DNA from 4 places in the Chitinibacter fontanus genome. Region 4 is predicted to be linked to each of the others. Evidence: predicted binding sites of a transcription regulator. Region 4 holds the regulator's gene; each other region holds the start of a gene.

What was found. The regulator FliA, encoded in region 4, starts transcription of late flagellar genes. The targets are predictions, from matches to a motif close to GCTAAAGNTNNNNNNNNNNCNGCCGATAAT.
Region 1: the regulator FliA is predicted to act here: its motif matches at 1,789-1,818, upstream of HZU75_RS02695 (flagellinolysin).
Region 2: the regulator FliA is predicted to act here: its motif matches at 2,165-2,194, upstream of HZU75_RS00450 (flagellin N-terminal helical domain-containing protein).
Region 3: the regulator FliA is predicted to act here: its motif matches at 1,704-1,733, upstream of HZU75_RS01855 (chemotaxis protein).

What each region holds. Positions count from the first base shown of each region.
Region 1 is NZ_CP058952.1:581,337-585,562, reverse strand. It holds gene HZU75_RS02705 (Ntn hydrolase family protein) at 121-681, shown strand; gene hslO (Hsp33 family molecular chaperone HslO) at 805-1,680, shown strand; gene HZU75_RS02695 (flagellinolysin) at 1,862-3,286, shown strand; gene HZU75_RS02690 (flagellin) at 3,283-3,609, shown strand; gene pepN (aminopeptidase N) at 3,663-4,226, opposite strand, start outside.
Region 2 is NZ_CP058952.1:94,980-99,205, reverse strand. It holds gene HZU75_RS00455 (glycosyltransferase) at 1-2,138, shown strand, start outside; gene HZU75_RS00450 (flagellin N-terminal helical domain-containing protein) at 2,255-3,706, shown strand; gene HZU75_RS00445 (flagellar protein FlaG) at 3,790-4,185, shown strand.
Region 3 is NZ_CP058952.1:403,612-407,837, reverse strand. It holds gene HZU75_RS01860 (chemotaxis protein) at 1-678, opposite strand, end outside; gene HZU75_RS01855 (chemotaxis protein) at 702-1,664, opposite strand; gene HZU75_RS01850 (sensor histidine kinase) at 1,856-3,043, shown strand; gene HZU75_RS01845 (STAS domain-containing protein) at 3,127-3,432, shown strand; gene HZU75_RS01840 (ATP-binding SpoIIE family protein phosphatase) at 3,449-4,226, shown strand, end outside.
Region 4 is NZ_CP058952.1:820,822-825,047, reverse strand. It holds gene HZU75_RS03835 (DNA translocase FtsK) at 1-664, opposite strand, end outside; gene HZU75_RS03830 (lysophospholipid acyltransferase family protein) at 749-1,276, opposite strand; gene HZU75_RS03825 (flagellar motor protein) at 1,641-2,384, opposite strand; gene HZU75_RS03820 (RNA polymerase sigma factor FliA) at 2,385-3,125, opposite strand; gene HZU75_RS03815 (ABC-type transport auxiliary lipoprotein family protein) at 3,164-3,742, opposite strand; gene HZU75_RS03810 (MlaD family protein) at 3,739-4,226, opposite strand, start outside.

The DNA.
Region 1 (4,226 bases), 240 kb from region 4:
ATTTAGCACGGATGAGTTGCAGTAAGGCAAGATAAACCGCTATCGACTGCGCTAGAGTTGACGCGATGTTGCACTCGTCGCAGACTTGCTGCTTTGCTTGTATAGAAACGGAAACAGAAGATGACCACGGTCGTAGTCGTGAAAAAAGAAGGTCAGATAGCCATTGCGGCCGATAGTCAGTCGACTTTTGGTGATATGCGCTTGGGCGCGGTCGATGATGCGCGCTGGAATAAGATTTTCCAGCATGAAGGCAGCTATTTCGCCATTTGTGGCAGTGCGGCACACGATTTGGTACTGCAATCGGCATTAAAAAAGATCAAAAACCTTGATTTTTCCAGCCGAGTCGCCATCTTTGAATCATTCCGCAAATTGCATCCAAAGCTAAAGGAAGATTTCTACCTCAAGCCGGATGAGGAAGAAGACGATCCTTATGAATCCAGTCAGATGACGGTTTTAATTGCCAATCAGCACGGTATTTTTGGCGTCTACAGTTTGCGTGAAGTGTATGAGTTTCAGCGTTTCTGGGCGATGGGCAGCGGCCGCGATTTTGCGATTGGTGCCATGAATGCACTGTATGAGCAACTCGATGCTGAAGGTTTAGCAAAAGCGGGTATTGAGGCCGGTTGCGCATTTGATGTTAGCTCCAGTATGCCGATGACGAGCTATTTAATTAGCGCCTAAACACGCGCTGGGATTCCGCAGGCCTAAGCTGCAAGCCTGGTAATAATGAGCATCGCTTGATTAGATAATGCGCCCCTGAGCGCGATCGTGGCACCGCCGCGATGTCAGATGAAGGTTAATAGAATGAAAGATGTTTTAGAACGATTTTTGTTTGAAAAGGCGCCTGTACGCGGCGAATTGGTCAAACTAGATGCCACGTACAAAGAAGTTTTAGCGCGACATAATTATCCGCTGGTGCTGCGTTCGCGTTTGGGCGAGTTAATGGCTGCGGGTGCGCTGCTATCGGCCATGCTCAAATTTGACGGTACGCTGGTGATGCAAATGCATGGCACTGGTGCTTTGCAATTGCTCGTAGTTGAAGTGACTAGCCAGAATACCCTGCGGGCAACTGCTCGCTGGGATGCGGATAAAATTGCCGCATTTGATGAGACGAGCTCAATTGCCGAATTACTGGGGCGGGGTCGTTTTATGATTACGATCGACCCAACCGTGGGCGAGCCTTATCAAGGCGTGGTCGGTATGGAGGTCGGCCAAACCGTGGCGCAGATCATCGAGCACTACATGACGCATTCCGAGCAGCTCGATACACGCCTGTGGCTGGCGTGCGAAGATGGCATCGCCGCCGGCATGATGTTGCAAAAAATGCCTGCGCAGGATGATCTGGAAAATACTTGGGATCACTTAGTTACGTTGGCTGGGACAGTGAAAAACGAAGAGTTGCTGCAACTGGAGCCGCGCGAAACACTATATCGCCTATTCCACGAAGATAGCGCCCGCGTGTTCGACCCCGCCACACCACGCTTTGCCTGCACCTGCTCGCGTGAGCGTGTGGGCGGCATGATCAAATTGATGGAACGCGATGAGGTCGACGAAGTGCTTGCCGAGCGCGGTCACGTGCATGTGGTGTGTGATTTCTGCGGTAAAGAGTATGAATTTGACCCCGTAGATATTGGTGCTCTCTATGCTGGTAGCGATGCAGGTCATGGTACGGTGCAGTAATTGCTAGCTTAATCTAGGGGTATGTTCATCAGAGTCTTTTCTGGAAAAGCCTCTGTTTATATACCCATAAATAAAAAAAACCAGTCTTTAGACTGGTTTTTTTATTCGCTAAAGTTTTTTACTTACCATGCCGATAAGCCGCGTATACGGGTTTTCACCAGCATACGGGACGGGCTTGATCGTGCAAATCACGACCAACGTAGTTTCGCTGAATACGCAGCGGCACCTGAGCCAAACCAGCAATGGTTTAGCTCAGGTGTTGTCGCGTCTATCGTCTGGTTTACGTATCAATACCGCTAAAGATGATGCAGCAGGTCTGGCGATTTCTAGTCGTATGGACGCCACGATTCGCGGGGATAGGCAGGCCATTCGTAATATGAATGACGGTGTCTCGCTGATGCAGGTGGCAGAAGGGGCGATGAGCAACGCCGCCGATGTCGTACAAAGGATTCGTGAACTAGGCGTGCAGGCTGCTAATGGCAGTTTGTCAGGATCAGATCGTCAGGCATTACAAGCTGAAGCTAATCAACTGCTACAAAGCTTGAGTACCCAAGCACAAAACGCCGAGTTTAATGGGCAAAAGATTTTCGCCCAGTCTGAAAGCAGTTTGGGTGGAGATCCTGCTCGTCGAGGGATTATCGACGGTTTGAAAATGGGTTGGTTGGAAGAGGCGGAAACAAGAATTACCAACCTGTTTGGTATCACTGGTGATGGTGCTGATCTAAATATTGTCTTTGAGCCTCCAGCCGGGTCTGGGCTGAGTAGTGCCGCTGGTGGCACTGCAGCTGCGGTTGGCAGTTTAACCGGCACGGCTGATGCAAATGGTAAAACGCTGAATATGTTTCTTTGGATTGATCCGGAGGACTTCAAGCCACCAAATTTACCCGATGGTGGTGGTGTAGCGGTTGGGAATGGTACGGTTTATAGCGATCGGATTATTGCGCACGAGATGGTGCATGCAGTGATGGGGCGTTCTATGAATTTTGCCCCATTGGCTAGTTGGTTCAAGGAAGGTGCCGCAGAATTTATTCATGGCGCTGATGAGCGACTGTTCGCAGATACCGCCGGTGGTACTGATACTTCGGCCGCGCTTAGCTATAAAACCAATCCAACCAGTGGTTCAGAAATTTATACCGGCGGTTATTTAGCGGTTCGCTATATGCACCAACAAATCAAGGCAGCAGGCGGAAATGGCATCAAGGATATCATGACCTATCTGAGCACCCACACAGGCTCAACGCTGGATGATGCACTGACTCATGCTAGTCATGGTGCATTTAATAATTTCAACGATTTTGATGCAAAATTCCTGGCGGCGGCTGCAACCCCCAGTTTATTCACCACCTTGGGGGTGAATTTTACAAATGAAGATACTGGTGCGATTGGCGGTGCCGATGTTGATGGCAAGCCCGCGATGAGTAGCACGAATGTGTTTGCCGATCAGGGCACACAATTTAGTAAACAGGTACTCAAAGGCTTCAAACAGGTATGGGCGGCAGGTACTACCGGGATTGATATCCAAGGTGGCACAGGTCTGAAAGAAACTTCATTTCAAGTCGGCAATGGCGCTGGACAAAAAAAATTACCGTCCAATTTGGGGGCATGAGTGCCAAAAATTTGGGGCTGGATGATGTTGATTTAGTGCGCTTGCCCACTTTGGCGATTGCGCATGCTGATGAGGCTTTGGATTACATCAATGGCGAGCGGGCAAAAGCCGGCTCAGTGATGTCCCGTTTGGATTCTGCGATTAAAAACGTTAGTAATATGGTTGAAAATACCAGTGCGGCTAAGTCACGGATTATGGATGCCGATTACGCGCAAGAAACCGCAGCGTTAACGCGGCAGCAGATTTTACAGCAAGCCGGATCAGCTATGCTTGCGCAGGCCAATGCCATGCCACAGTTGGCTTTGTCATTGTTACGCGGCTAATCGATTTTTGCTTTGCGAATAAAAAAGCCAGTTCATTGAACTGGCTTTTTGTTTTATGCAGCAAGTGCTTTGCTGACAATCTCAAACGTATCCGACGACAGTCCTGCCTGATCGCGAATGCGTTCTAGCTCCTGTTTCATCAGCTCGCGGCGTGCGGGTTCGATTTTGGTCCAGCGATTAAAGCAGCTGGCCAAGCGGGCGGCAATTTGCGGGTTGATGGCATCAAGTTCGATGATTTTCTCGGCCGCAAACGCGTAGCCATAGCCATCGGCGGCATGAAAATGCGGCAGATTTAAAACGCAAAACGAAGTGATCAGTGCGCGTACCTTGTTGGGGTTTTTGAGCGAAAAGGCCGGATGGCTCAGCAGCGTTTGTACTCGGCTGAGTGTGCCTTTGCGGCGACTGGTAGCTTGCAGTGCAAACCATTTATCCATCACCAAGGCGTCATCTGCCCACTGTGCGGCAAAGTCGGCCAGCTGAGCTTCGCCACCGTCGCGGTTTACCAGCGCACGCAGTGCTGCCAGACGATCGGTCATATTGTCGGCTTTGCGATATTGGTCGGCCAGCAGGCTGCTGATCATCGCTTCGTCTAGCTCGGCCAGATAGTCAAGGCAGAC
Region 2 (4,226 bases), 730 kb from region 4:
TAGTTGCATGCTTTCCAGATGAATTATTTGGATGTTTCTTCTCTTTAGATTTGATCTTTAGGGTTTTTGAGGTGTATGGCTCAGCCAATATACATAGGATACCTCTTGTTTTGAGGCATGCTCTAGACCCCTTTAGAGTTAAAATCAATGTGGAGTCAAATAATAGAGAAGTTTTGGCTGCGATAATCGAGAGACATTTGTCACGTAGTGGCATTCGCGCGAAGTTAGTTCGTCAGCAAAGCAGTTATCGATTACTCTACGATAGAGATTTTTCGCCGATCGTCTCGATAATAATACCAACAAAAGACCAATTGGAGTATCTGTCTAGATGTGTTGACTCTCTCATATCTCTTACAAATTATAAAAGGTATGAAATTATTATTGTTGATAATGGTAGTGTTACTGTTGAGTGCAAAAAATATCTAAGTGGCTTGTGCTCATTAGGTGTAGGCTTTATTAAGGTAATAAACCATCCTGGGGAGTTTAATTTTTCCAAGATGAATAATCTTGCTGCTACGCAAGCATCTGGAGATTATTTGCTGCTACTCAATAATGATACAGAAATAATCGATCCTGATTGGCTTGATGCTATGTTAAATCATGCGTGCCGCAATGAAGTGGGAATTGTTGGGGCAAAATTGCTTTTTCCTGATGGTACGCTGCAGCATGCTGGTGTTTTTTTAGGGCTTCGAGGGGTTGCAGATCATCCTTATATAGGCATGCAGCCTGCTTCTAGCTTGATGGAGAGAGACTGTATTGATCAAGTACTGTCTGCAGTCACTGCTGCGTGTATGATGATACGAAAAGAGATTTATCTTGAGGTTGGTGGTTTTGATGAAGAATCATTAAAAGTGTCATTCAATGATGTCGATTTATGTTTAAAGATTAAAAAGCTAGGTTATTTAATCGTTTGGACGCCTTTTGCTCAGCTAATTCACGTGGGGAGTGTAAGTCAAAATTCAATTGAATCAGAGAAGAGCGCAGAGAAATTAATACGCTATCGCTCAGAACAATCTGTGATGTATTCACGTTGGTTGCCTCTATTGGCTGACGATCCAGCATTTAATCCCGGCCTTTCTAGGGATGGAAATGGGGTCGAGCTTGAAGATAATAAATTACTCCATTGGCGGCCTGTGGGTAATAGAAAAAGGCCTTTTGTATTAGCCCATCCCTCTGATTTTTTTGGTTGTGGTAATTATAGGGTAATTAAGCCTTTGGAGGCTATGGAGTCCAGTCTGATGGTTGAGGCTGCCATTTCTAGCGAATTTTTTAATCCGATAGATTTGCAGCGCGTGTGCCCTGATATTATTGTAATGCAACGAAGGACCGATTCTAATGATATTCAAAGGGTACTTGAATATAAAAAGTATAGCCGATCTTTCAAAGTGTTGGATTTAGATGACTACGTGATCAATTTACCGTTGAAAAGTCATCACAGAGAAGTTATGCCGAAGGATGTTTTGAAATCGGTTAGGACTATTTTATCAAATGTGGATAGATTCATTGTTTCAACTGAAGAGTTGGCTAATTTTTGTTCAAATTGGCATAATGATATCCGTATTGTCCGTAATTTACTACCTGTCACTTGGTGGGCAACGTTGGATAGTTCAATTAATGAAAATAAAAAAATTCGCATAGGTTGGGCTGGTGGGGTTGGTCACACTGGTGATTTGGAGTTGATTAAAGATGTTATTAAACATTATAGTCAAAAAGTTGAGTGGGTTTTCTTAGGCTTTTGTCCGGCTAGTTTGGCCCCTTTTGTCTCCGAATACCATCCGGGCGTCAGTATTGAAACGTATCCGGCAAAACTAGCAAGCCTTAGATTGGATATCGCAATTGCTCCTCTGGAGGAGAATGCCTTTAATAGTTGTAAAAGTAATTTAAAACTTCTTGAATATGGTGCGTGCGGTTTTGCTGTGGTGTGCAGTGATTTCGGTCCTTATAAGGATAAAAATTTCCCTGTTTTGAGGGTTAAAAATAAATACAAAGATTGGTGTGATGCGCTAAACACTTTGATCGAGGATGCTGATGCAAGACGCAAGTTGGGAGGCGCTCTGAAGGCGTATGTTGCCGATCACTATATGTTAGGTGGCGATGAGCTCCGCAGGTGGGTGTCTGCTTGGACAGAGGGCGCTTGATGTCGAAAAGTTGTTTGTAAATTAATCCTAAAGTTCTGCTTCCTTCTGACGATAAATCAAGTGTGGACGCGGCGGTGCGTCCGATTTTGAATCACATCTTCTAGGAGATTAATATCATGCAAGTTATTAACACAAACGTGCCGTCGCTAAATTCTCAGCGAAATCTAGCTCAAACGGGCTCCGCTTTGTCTACGTCCTTGACTAGACTGTCATCGGGTTTACGTATCAATAGTGCGAAAGATGATGCTGCTGGTTTGGCGATCTCTGAGCGTATGACTAGCCAAATTCGCGGCTTAGATCAAGCTCGTAGAAATGCAAATGATGGCATTTCTGTTTCCCAAACTGCTGAGGGTGCACTCCAGTCTTCAGGCGATATTCTGCAACGTATTCGTGAATTGGCTGTGCAGTCAGTCAATGGATCAAATAGTGGCTCTGATCGTCAGGCACTAAATTCTGAGGTGTCTAATCTAGTTAGTGAGCTTGATCGGATCGCAAATACAGCAGAGTTTAACGGTCTTAAATTACTTAATGGATCATTTGGCTCGCAATCTTTCCAAGTAGGAGCAAATGCTAACCAAGTGATTAGTGTCGGGACTGCTGATGTTCGTACAAATAAATACGGATTAGCGACTTCATCCTCATCTGGGGTGGCCGCTGGTGCTTCAGCTGCTTTTGGTACTGGAACACTGACTGTTGGTGGCCTTACAAGTAAAGATGTTACGATTGCAACTGGAGACTCTGCGAAAACAATTGCGGATAAAATTAACGCAGTCCAGGGTGAAACTGGCGTCGCGGCCTCTGCCCAATCATTAGCGAAGCTGGATTTTACTGCCGCTTCTTCCGGCAGTATTCAGATCAAAGCAGATAATGCTACTGCTGTAGGCGTATCGTTTACCGTTAGTAATGTAGATACCGCTGAAGGACTGTCTCAGGCGGTTGCTGAAATTAATAAAGTTAGCTCGCAAACGGGAGTGACTGCTAAAACAAGTACGGACGGTACTTACATTGAATTAACCAATGCTTCTGGTTCTGATATTGAGATAACAAATAAAGATGCTTCTGGTACGAATATTCAAGTAACGGCACAGCGTATCAAGGAGGATGGAACCAGGGAAGATGTTGGAGCCGCTGATAGTCCGGCTGTTTCGGCGAAATCTGTAGTTAAAGGTAATGTAACGTTAGATTCGGCAAATGGGTTTACTACATCTGCGGTAACTGGTCTCTTTGGTGCTGCGTCTGCTGATCAAACTAATAAAGTGAATAAGCTGGATGTCTCAACAGCTGATAAGGCTACCTTGGCTATTCGCATAGTTGATTCAGCCTTGCAAAACATTAATAGTGCACGTGCCAACTACGGTGCAATCCAGTCCCGTTTTGAAACTACAATTAAGAACTTGCAGACAACTTCGGAAAATCTATCGGCTTCGCGTAGTCGGATTCGAGATACAGACTTTGCGAGTGAAACAGCAAACTTGACTCGGGCTCAGGTTCTGCAGCAGGCTGGTACAGCGATGTTGGCCCAGGCTAATGCATTGCCTAACCAGGTGCTAAGTTTGCTACGTGGCTAATCAGGCCTCTGAGTATGCCGTAAATTAGTTTGCATGCCCCGAGGTGAGAATCTCGGGGCATCTGTGCATAGAGGAGTAGAATCATGCAAATCAACTCAGTTTCTGGAACTGGCCAGGCTCAGCCCATTTTGAGGGATGAACCTCGGCAGATGCCGAGTCAATCTACTGCAGCTAGGGCGGTGGGTGATAGTTTGCCGCCGATTGTCGAGGTTCCAAAAGAAGCTGTTCAGGCTGTTGATGCCAAGGCACAGGCTGAGCAAATTAATGATGCGGTTAAAAAAATTAACCAAACGATTGGCTCGATGAACAAAAATGTGGGTTTAGAATTTTCAACAGATGAAGATACTAAATTGCGTCTTGTTAAAGTAATTGATGTTGCTTCAAAAGAAGTATTGCGCCAAATTCCTACCGAAGAAGTGATTAATATTGCTAAAGCAATTGATAAGCTTCAAGGCTTATTGGTGCGGGATAAAGCCTAAGTGCTGTTTTTGTGTAGTTAAGACGTTATTGAAGGGGTAAA
Region 3 (4,226 bases), 420 kb from region 4:
GTTTGCGAGGTTTTGCAGTTTATCCCACGCTTCTTTACCATTGTTTGCTTGGTGATATTTAACACCGACTTTGTCCAGCACGCTGACAATTTCTTTGCGCGCAACCAAAGAGTCGTCTACGAAGAACATAAATGTGTCGGGATTAATCTGCGGTTTAGGTAAATCTGGAACAACGGGCTCTCCAATCACCGTAGCAAGGATTTGCTCAACATCCAAAATAGAAACTAGTTTTCCATCTGGCAATTCGGTAATGGCGGTAATTAACGCTTGATTGCCCGCTAGCATTGTTTCAGGGGCTCTGACTTTATCCCAGTCGACACGAATGATCCGGTCTACATCATGAACTAGAAATGCTTGGGTATGTTTTGAAAACTCAGTGACGATCATCGTCCCTGTTGTATCCCCTGTCGGGACTTCTTGCGTGGATACAAAGCGTGATAATGCAATTACTGGGATTATATTACCGCGTAGCGAAAGTACCCCTTCTACGCCATGTGGCATATTGGGGGTTTTCGTTATTTTTGGGGTTTGAGATACTTCTCGAACCTTAAATACATTAATCCCGAAAATCTCGCGCGTTCCAAGTGTAAATAGCAGAATCTCCATTTTATTGGAGCCGGCTAATTTTGTTCTCGCATCAACGGTATCAAGCAAATTTGTCTGTTCAGGCTTGCTCATGGAGTGCTCCAAGTCAAAATTTGTTAGTTGGCAGGCTCATTGCGTAGCAAGAAATTCGCGATGCTTTGTGACAATTTGTGTGGCTCAAATTTTGCTACATACCCGTCAACACCAACGGATTGCCCCAATTTTTGATTTGATAAACCGGAGAGTGACGAATGCATTAATACTGGAATGCCAGCAAACCGTGGATCACTTTTGATCTGTTTGGTCAGCATATAGCCATCCATTTCAGGCATTTCTACATCAGTTAATACGAGTTGAATCATGTCCTTAACCATGACACCTTGAATTTCAGCAGCCTGAGCGATTCTTAATAATTCGTCCCATGCTCTTTTGCCATTAATGGCATGCATGTGGCGAATATCCATGGCGTCAAGGGTCTGTTCGATCTGGCTGCGAGCGACTAAAGAGTCATCGGCAAAAAACACTGTTTTATTGACGACTTTCTGATTTTGAATGACCGTGGTGGTATCAACTCGATTGCTGTGCTGGGTCGTTTCCGCGAGTACTTTTTCGACATCAAGCATCATGACCAGTTTGCCATTTTCAAGCTCTGTCACCGCAGTAACTAGCCCACCCATTTGCATGGTTAGCATGTCCGGTGGTACCCGCATAACCGACCAATCAAGCCGCAAAATTGTATCAACAGCTTCAACCAAGAAGCCCTGTGTGTGTCCGTTGTATTCAGACACAATCATGATCTCTGGCCGGCTCTCAGTTTGAATTCCAGCATATCTGGCAAGATCAATAACAGGAACCAATGAACCACGTAAGCTAACCATGCCTTCCACAGAGGATGGCATATCTGGTGCTTGAGTAATTTCTGGTGTGCGCATTACTTCGCGAACTTTGAATACATTGATGCCAAATGTCTCACGGCGCCCTGAGCGCTGGTCCAAGCCCAATGTAAATAACAGAATCTCTAGCTTGTTTGTGCCGGCTAGTTTGGTCCGTGCATCAATGTTTTTTAGAAGTTCTGACACGAGGTTGCTCCATTATGCGTCGGTTGATTGCAGCTCAGATATATCGGCAAAATTACATTTAAATTTAGTTGACTCAAGGGGACGAGTGAATAAATTTACTCGCTTTAATCGAACTAGCAATATTCAGTCTTAGCTACAGCGATTAAGGCATTTATAATGCAAAAATTGCAAAGCAACAAGGACGCTTTTTTGTGACAAGTCAAGATCAGCAAATCAATTCGAAAGACTTGGAAGAGGCGTTTGCGCTTTTTACTGAAGCTTCTCATCAATTATCAAATGCTTATGCAGGTCTGCAGCAAGATGTTACATCCCTCACGGAACAGCTTGCAGTTGCAAATGGCAATCTAAAAAAACAGTTTGAAGAGAAGGCAGTGTTGTCACGGCGTCTCACTTTGTTGCTCGATAGATTACCTGCCGGGGTGTTGGAGGTTGATGATCGAGGTATGGTGATTCGCTGTAATGAGCGCGCTCTTGGCCTTTTAGGTGAGTCCTTGGTAGCTAAAAATTGGGATGATTTTTGTACTGTCCATTTTCAGGAAACCTCTGAGAGCGGATTGCTGCTATTCGAATCTGTCGATTTGAAGCGCTATATTACTGTTGAACAAGTGCAGGTAGTCGAGGAGGCTGTGACCGTGGTATTGCTGCATGATGTGAGTGCATCTGTCGAAATGCGGCAAACTTTGCAGCGCAATAGTCGTTTGGTGGCGATGGGCGAGATGGCTGCGGGACTAGCTCATCAGCTTCGTACACCATTGGCAGCTGGGTTGTTGTATGTGGGGCACTTACAGCGTGAACAGCTTCAAGAGGCCGATCGTATCAAGTTCGCAGTAAAAGCCAGTGAACGTTTACAGCGATTGGAGGCACTGGTCCAAAATATGCTGTTGTTTGTTCGTGGTCAGCCCCAAGAAGTAAGCCCTATTTCATTGCAAGAGGTAGTTCAGGATGCATTTATTGAAGTAAAGTCGGTTTTTGAGCAGCAAGGGATTTTGCTGCAATTAGAATTGCCAAACGATTCTGCCGTTGTGATGGCAAACTTCAAGGAGCTGAGTGGCGCATTCAGCAACTTAATTGAAAATGCTTGTCAAGCTTCTGTCGCAGGCCAGCTCGTGAGCTGCCGTGTTGAGTTGAGTGAGCGGCAAGTAACGGTATTGGTGAGTGACCGAGGTGTTGGAATTTCTGCTTCTGCACTTGAAAGGTTGTTTGAACCTTTTTTTACAACCAAAAAGGGCGGTACTGGCTTGGGTTTGGCAATTGTAAGGAATTTGATTTCCAGCTATGGTGGGGAAATAACTGTTACTTCAACTCCAAATTTGGGTAGTGAATTCAAGATTTGCTTGCCTCGAGTGCTCGAGACAACTAATGTGTTAAGACAAAGCTGAGTTTGGTTTTCTACCTAACTTGTGTGTATAGGCTCTGGTTAGCCAAATTTATAAACATAGATTAGCGAAAGGTTGGTGTGAGAATGACTCCTACGGTACAAATTGAAGGCAGTGTAGGCCGAGTAATCTTGTCGGGTCAGTTTGATTTCAGCGCTCATCGTGAGTTTCGCCAAGTTTGTGAGTCAATTATTGCCAATCCAGATATCAAAGAAGTTCTGGTGGATTTTCAGAATGTAAACTATCTGGATAGTTCAGCATTGGGTATGCTTTTATTGCTCAAAGAGAAAATTGCCGCAGCGAGCAAGACGCTTGCTCTGGTGAATTGCCGCGATACGGTAAAGCAGGTCTTGGAGATCGCTTGTTTTGGCAAGATCTTTACGATCCGCTAACAAGTAGGTTCGATTTATGAAGATCTTGGTCGTTGACGATACCGAGGCGATACTTTTATTAATCTCTCGATTTGTTGAGGCTTTAGGTCACAGTGCATTGGTTGCCCGCAACGGGCAAGAAGCGGTTGAGCTTTGGCGTGCAGAGCAGCCTGATTTGGTCTTAATGGACGTGATGATGCCCATTATGTCTGGGCCAGAGGCGGCGGTTCAGATTAAAGCCGAAGCGGGGGGCACTTGGGTTCCTATTGTATTTGTCACGGGTGTTGGCGAAGAAAATGCCTTAGCTGATGCTATTGAGCGTGGTGCTGATGACTACATCAATAAGCCCGTTAACTTCCGTGTTCTAGAAGCAAAACTCAAAGCTTTTGGCCGTACCCTCGATTTGAATCGGAAGGTGCGAGAGCAATCACAAACCCTTGCTGATTATTACGAACGGGCAGAAGAAGAAAAACGAGTCGTTCGCCATCTGATGGATCAGATGGTCAATTCGGAGCGGCTTGCGGATCCCCAGTTTGACTATTTGCTATCACCTGCCGAAAGCTTATCCGGTGACCTGATTGCTGCTGCCCGTACGCCTGGGCAGGCATTGCATATTTTGCTGGCAGACGGAATTGGGCATGGACTAACTGCAGCCTTAAATGTCTTGCCACTGACCCAGCCTTTTTACAGCATGACTGAGAAAGGCTATTCAATTACCGATATCTTGTTTGAAATGAATGCCAAAGTGCGCCAAGTATTGCCGATTGGGCGATTTGTGTGTGTTTCGTTGATTTCAATTGATGAAGTAAGTGGCA
Region 4 (4,226 bases):
GACCAATGCGCCGATCTTGCGCCGCTTGAATGCCATCGACTATTTTGAAGTACAGCCATTCGCAGGCAGTTCCAATGTTTTCCATCACGTTAAGCCATGATAAACCGGTTAAGAGTGATACCCCCAATCCCATGGTGGTAAATAGCAGCAAAGTTGCGCCGCTAAAACCAAAGCTTTTCATCAGCCAGCCGCCAAGCGATAGCCCCAAAATACCACCGGGTTTATGCGGTAATGCAACATTTAAACTGTGTAGGCGAAGTGCCTCAAGGCTGGAGCTGGACAAAATAATCAGTGTAAAGCCCAGGCAGGCTAGTAATACCAAGGGCTTGGACGATTCGGTGACGCGATCTATGCGGCGATAGCCCCACAAAATGGCGGCCAGACAAAACACTGTCCACCACCAAGCAGATAGACCAAAGGTATATAACAAAACATCGGCCAACCAAGCACCAAAGCTGCCGCCTCGATTGTGAACGACTAGCTCTGTGGCGCTGTGCGACCAGCCTGGGTCACCACGGTGATAGCTAGTGAGCACCAGCAGCAAATAGCCCAGTAATACCACCAACAATAACCACCACGATTCGCGTAATAAATTTGCGACAGGTGCAGGTAATGCGGCACGGGTCGAAATATTTGGGACGTTTTTCTTGCGAAACAGAGGCATGGTGAAGGTGTCATCTACGATAGCTTTCGCGATTATAACGGCAAGCCCGAGTCATGCAGGAGAAAAGCGACGAAAGCTGCACAATTAGTCTAAAAAGCGTTGCTGCCATTGCAGATAAAGCGCGTAAACCGCTGCAGTATAGGTCTCTTTGTCTGGATAATCAGCTGGGGAAATAGGGTTAAAAATGTGGTAGTGCACGACTCGATTGGGGCTGCTCGCGATGCGCCAAATTTTGTGAAGTAAATGCTCGCCTGCTTGCCACTCAAATTCAGCTTGTGCCTCATGATGTAAAAACACCGGCAGAATCGGCACCCCTGTGGCTAGCGATGTCGCAAAAGCACCAAATAGAAACCGGGGCGCTATCCGTCGCCCCTTGCAGCCCCCTTCCGGGTAGAGCGCGATATTGTGCCCGGCATTGACCGCATCGATCAGTGCCTGTTGTGCGGCTTGTCGTGAGGCTTTACTTTCTCGCTCGACAAATAAAGTGCCAGCCGCTTTTGCGATTTTTCCAACTAAAAACCAATTTGCCACTTCGTGTTTGGCTAAGCTGCGCACAGCAAAAAACGCAGGAATCCCCACGTCTTCGAGCGCCGAGGGGTGATTGGCTATCAAAATGTAATGTGCAGGCAGCTCACCCTGATAGTGCTGGTGCAGACGTAACTGAACCCCTAATGCACGGACAAAAGTACGGCACCAGCTATGAAATAGGGGGGGTATATCTTTTTAAGCCAGAACTGCGGTAGGCTAGCAAGCAATACCATTGCGGCTGTAAAAATAGCCAAGTCAAGCCAAGCAATTAGCCTAACTAAAATTTGTGCCAAATAAAGCATATGCAATCTTCTCGCAACCACTTAGTTTGACTATAGCGAGTGACTGACAAGCGTGCGCAATAAATGCTGGTGATGAATATTGTTTTATCGGGTATTGCTATCAATCTGCTGTTTGAATTGATGTGTATGGCAATACCCCTGTGGGGTTAGTGGTGTAGAAAACCGGCTAATTTGTTTTCGAGTAGGCGTGGGTTTTCACCATTTGCAATAGTGACTAGTCCCTCTGCCACCATTTCCCGACGGCGGACTTCGAGCATGATGTAATGCTTCAGTTTGTTGGCAACGGGAAGTAGAAATAAGTTGGCCGCACCCACACCGTAAATGGTCGCAACAAACGCAACGGCAATCCCTGCGCCCAATTTTGAAGGGTCGGTCAGATTTTCCATTACATGAATCAAACCTAACACCGCACCTAGAATCCCGAACGTGGGCGAATATCCACCCGCCGACTCCCAGATTTTTGCCGCCGCCCGCGCTTGATCCTCGTAAGCATCGATGTCGAGCTCAAGTGCGCGGCGCACCGTTTCAGGCTCGGCACCATCAACCACCATGGTTAGACCGCGCTTTACGAAGGGGTCTTTTTCGCTATTAAGGTAGGCTTCTAACGCCAGCAAACCGCCACGGCGTGCCTGATTGCCCCAATTCATTAGTGTCGAGAGTACTTTGCGAAAATCCATCGATGGCGGGAAAAAAATCCAGCGCAGCATTTTGATGCCGGCAAAAAAATGGCGCATTTCGGTTTGAATCATTACCGCGCCCATGGTGCCGCCGATTACGATCAAAAAAGCGGTAAATTGCACCAGCGAGCCAATATGGCCACCTTCCAGCCAATGCCCAAGAATGATCGCTGTTAGACCCAGTAAAACGCCGAATACGCTGATTTTATCCATTTACACAAGCCAGTCTTTAAGTTTGCCGCGCAGGCGTGCAACGGCTTGAGTGTGAAGCTGACAAACGCGCGACTCCGAAACGCCCAATACCGCGCCAATTTCTTTCAAATTGAGTTCTTCATCATAATACAGAGCCATCAGCAACTGCTCGCGTTCCGGCAATAGCTTAATGGCCTCGATTAAATGGCCGCGAAATGCATCATCGCTCAGAATATCAATTGGGTTGGCATTATGATCGGCTGCGTACTGATCCAGTTGATCATTTTCGCCATCGACTTCAAAGTCTTCATAATGCAGTAGCTGATGCCCACGAGCTTCGCCGAGCATAGATTGATATTCATCGAGTGGAATTTGCAAGGCTTGTGCGACTTCGCCTTCGCTGGGGTGACGACTCAATTGCTGTTCAAGTTGCACAATGGCTTTTTCGATTTCACGCATATTTTTGCGTGCTTGCCGTGGCAGCCAATCGGCGTTGCGCAGCTCGTCGAGCATGGCGCCTCGAATGCGCTGGCTGGCAAAAGTTTCAAACTGTACGCCTGCATCAACATCAAAATTACGCGCCGCTTCCATCAAGCCCATTAAGCCGACTTGAATCAGATCATCCACCTCCACACTGGCAGGCAGTTTGCTCATCATGTGATACGCAATTTTCCGCACAAGTGGCGCGTGCTGTTTCACACGGTCTTCCTCACAAGTGCTTTGCGTACTGCGGTATAGAGATAGGGCGCGATTGGCTGACATGATATAAGCGGTGACTAATTGTCCCTAAGTGTAGCTGACTAATCGAAGTTTGACGAAGTCAGATGTTGTTCTAATTGCTTTAATAGGCTTTCCAGCGCCACACTCAGGCCTTGCGCCGCGGTTTCGGGGGTTGCATCCGGCAGTGCTTGTGCCGCGCTAAGTTCAAAACTGCGGGACTGCTGTTGATGGCTGAGTAAAAACTGAGCTTGAATTACTGCCTTAGGTGAATTTGGCTCGCTCACATCAATATAGACGGCAAGCAATTCTCCTTCGAGCTGCCAAGGGGCAATCAGGCTACTGCCGGAAGGATAGACTTGGCTAAACAGCCCGCTTTGGCTTAACCAGCGACGTGTGTTTTGGGTGATCTGACTGCTGGGAGTTGCCAAAAAACCGTGGTACGGGTCGGCAATATAGCGCTGAGGGCTTTCGCGATAAATCAGTGCCAAATCGCGAAATGGTGCACTGCTGCGTAATTCATTGACTTGCAAAGCGCCGAAGCGCACTGACTGATTTGTACCTGCACGCTGCGCGGTAAGTAGGAAATCCTGTCGATCTGGCGGTGTTGTGCTGCAGGCCGAACAAACAAGTACGCATAGTAATAACAGCAGTTTTTTCATGGTTTGGGCGGGCTATAAGGTTTGGGGTGATCGGAGAACAGCAAGCTACTTGGACGCTGATTGGCTTTTTCGCTCAGGGCTTTAAGATTGCTGCTGGTGCTCGATAAATTATCAATAATTTGTTGTACATCGCCTTCACGCTGCGCGCTTAAATGGTCCAGACGCAATGTAATTTGATCCAATCTTTGCACCGCGCTAGCTAAGGCTGGGTTGGCGAGGAGCACTTTGGCAGAGTTGGCCGCACTTGCCAGATCATGGGTGGCGCTGTGGAGTGCGGGTTGCTCAAGCAGTGCTTTGAGCGCTTGATTGCTTTCTCGTACTTCACTCAGAAGCTGGCTGCTTTCGCTGGCAATTTGAACTAAGGGCAGCTGGTTAGCCGTATGTAGCAGCCGATTTGTTTCACTCGCTATGCTTTTCACGGGCAGCTCATCGAGCTTGGTATTGAGTGTGTTTAAGGTTTGATTGAGTAGATTGATGGTTTTAT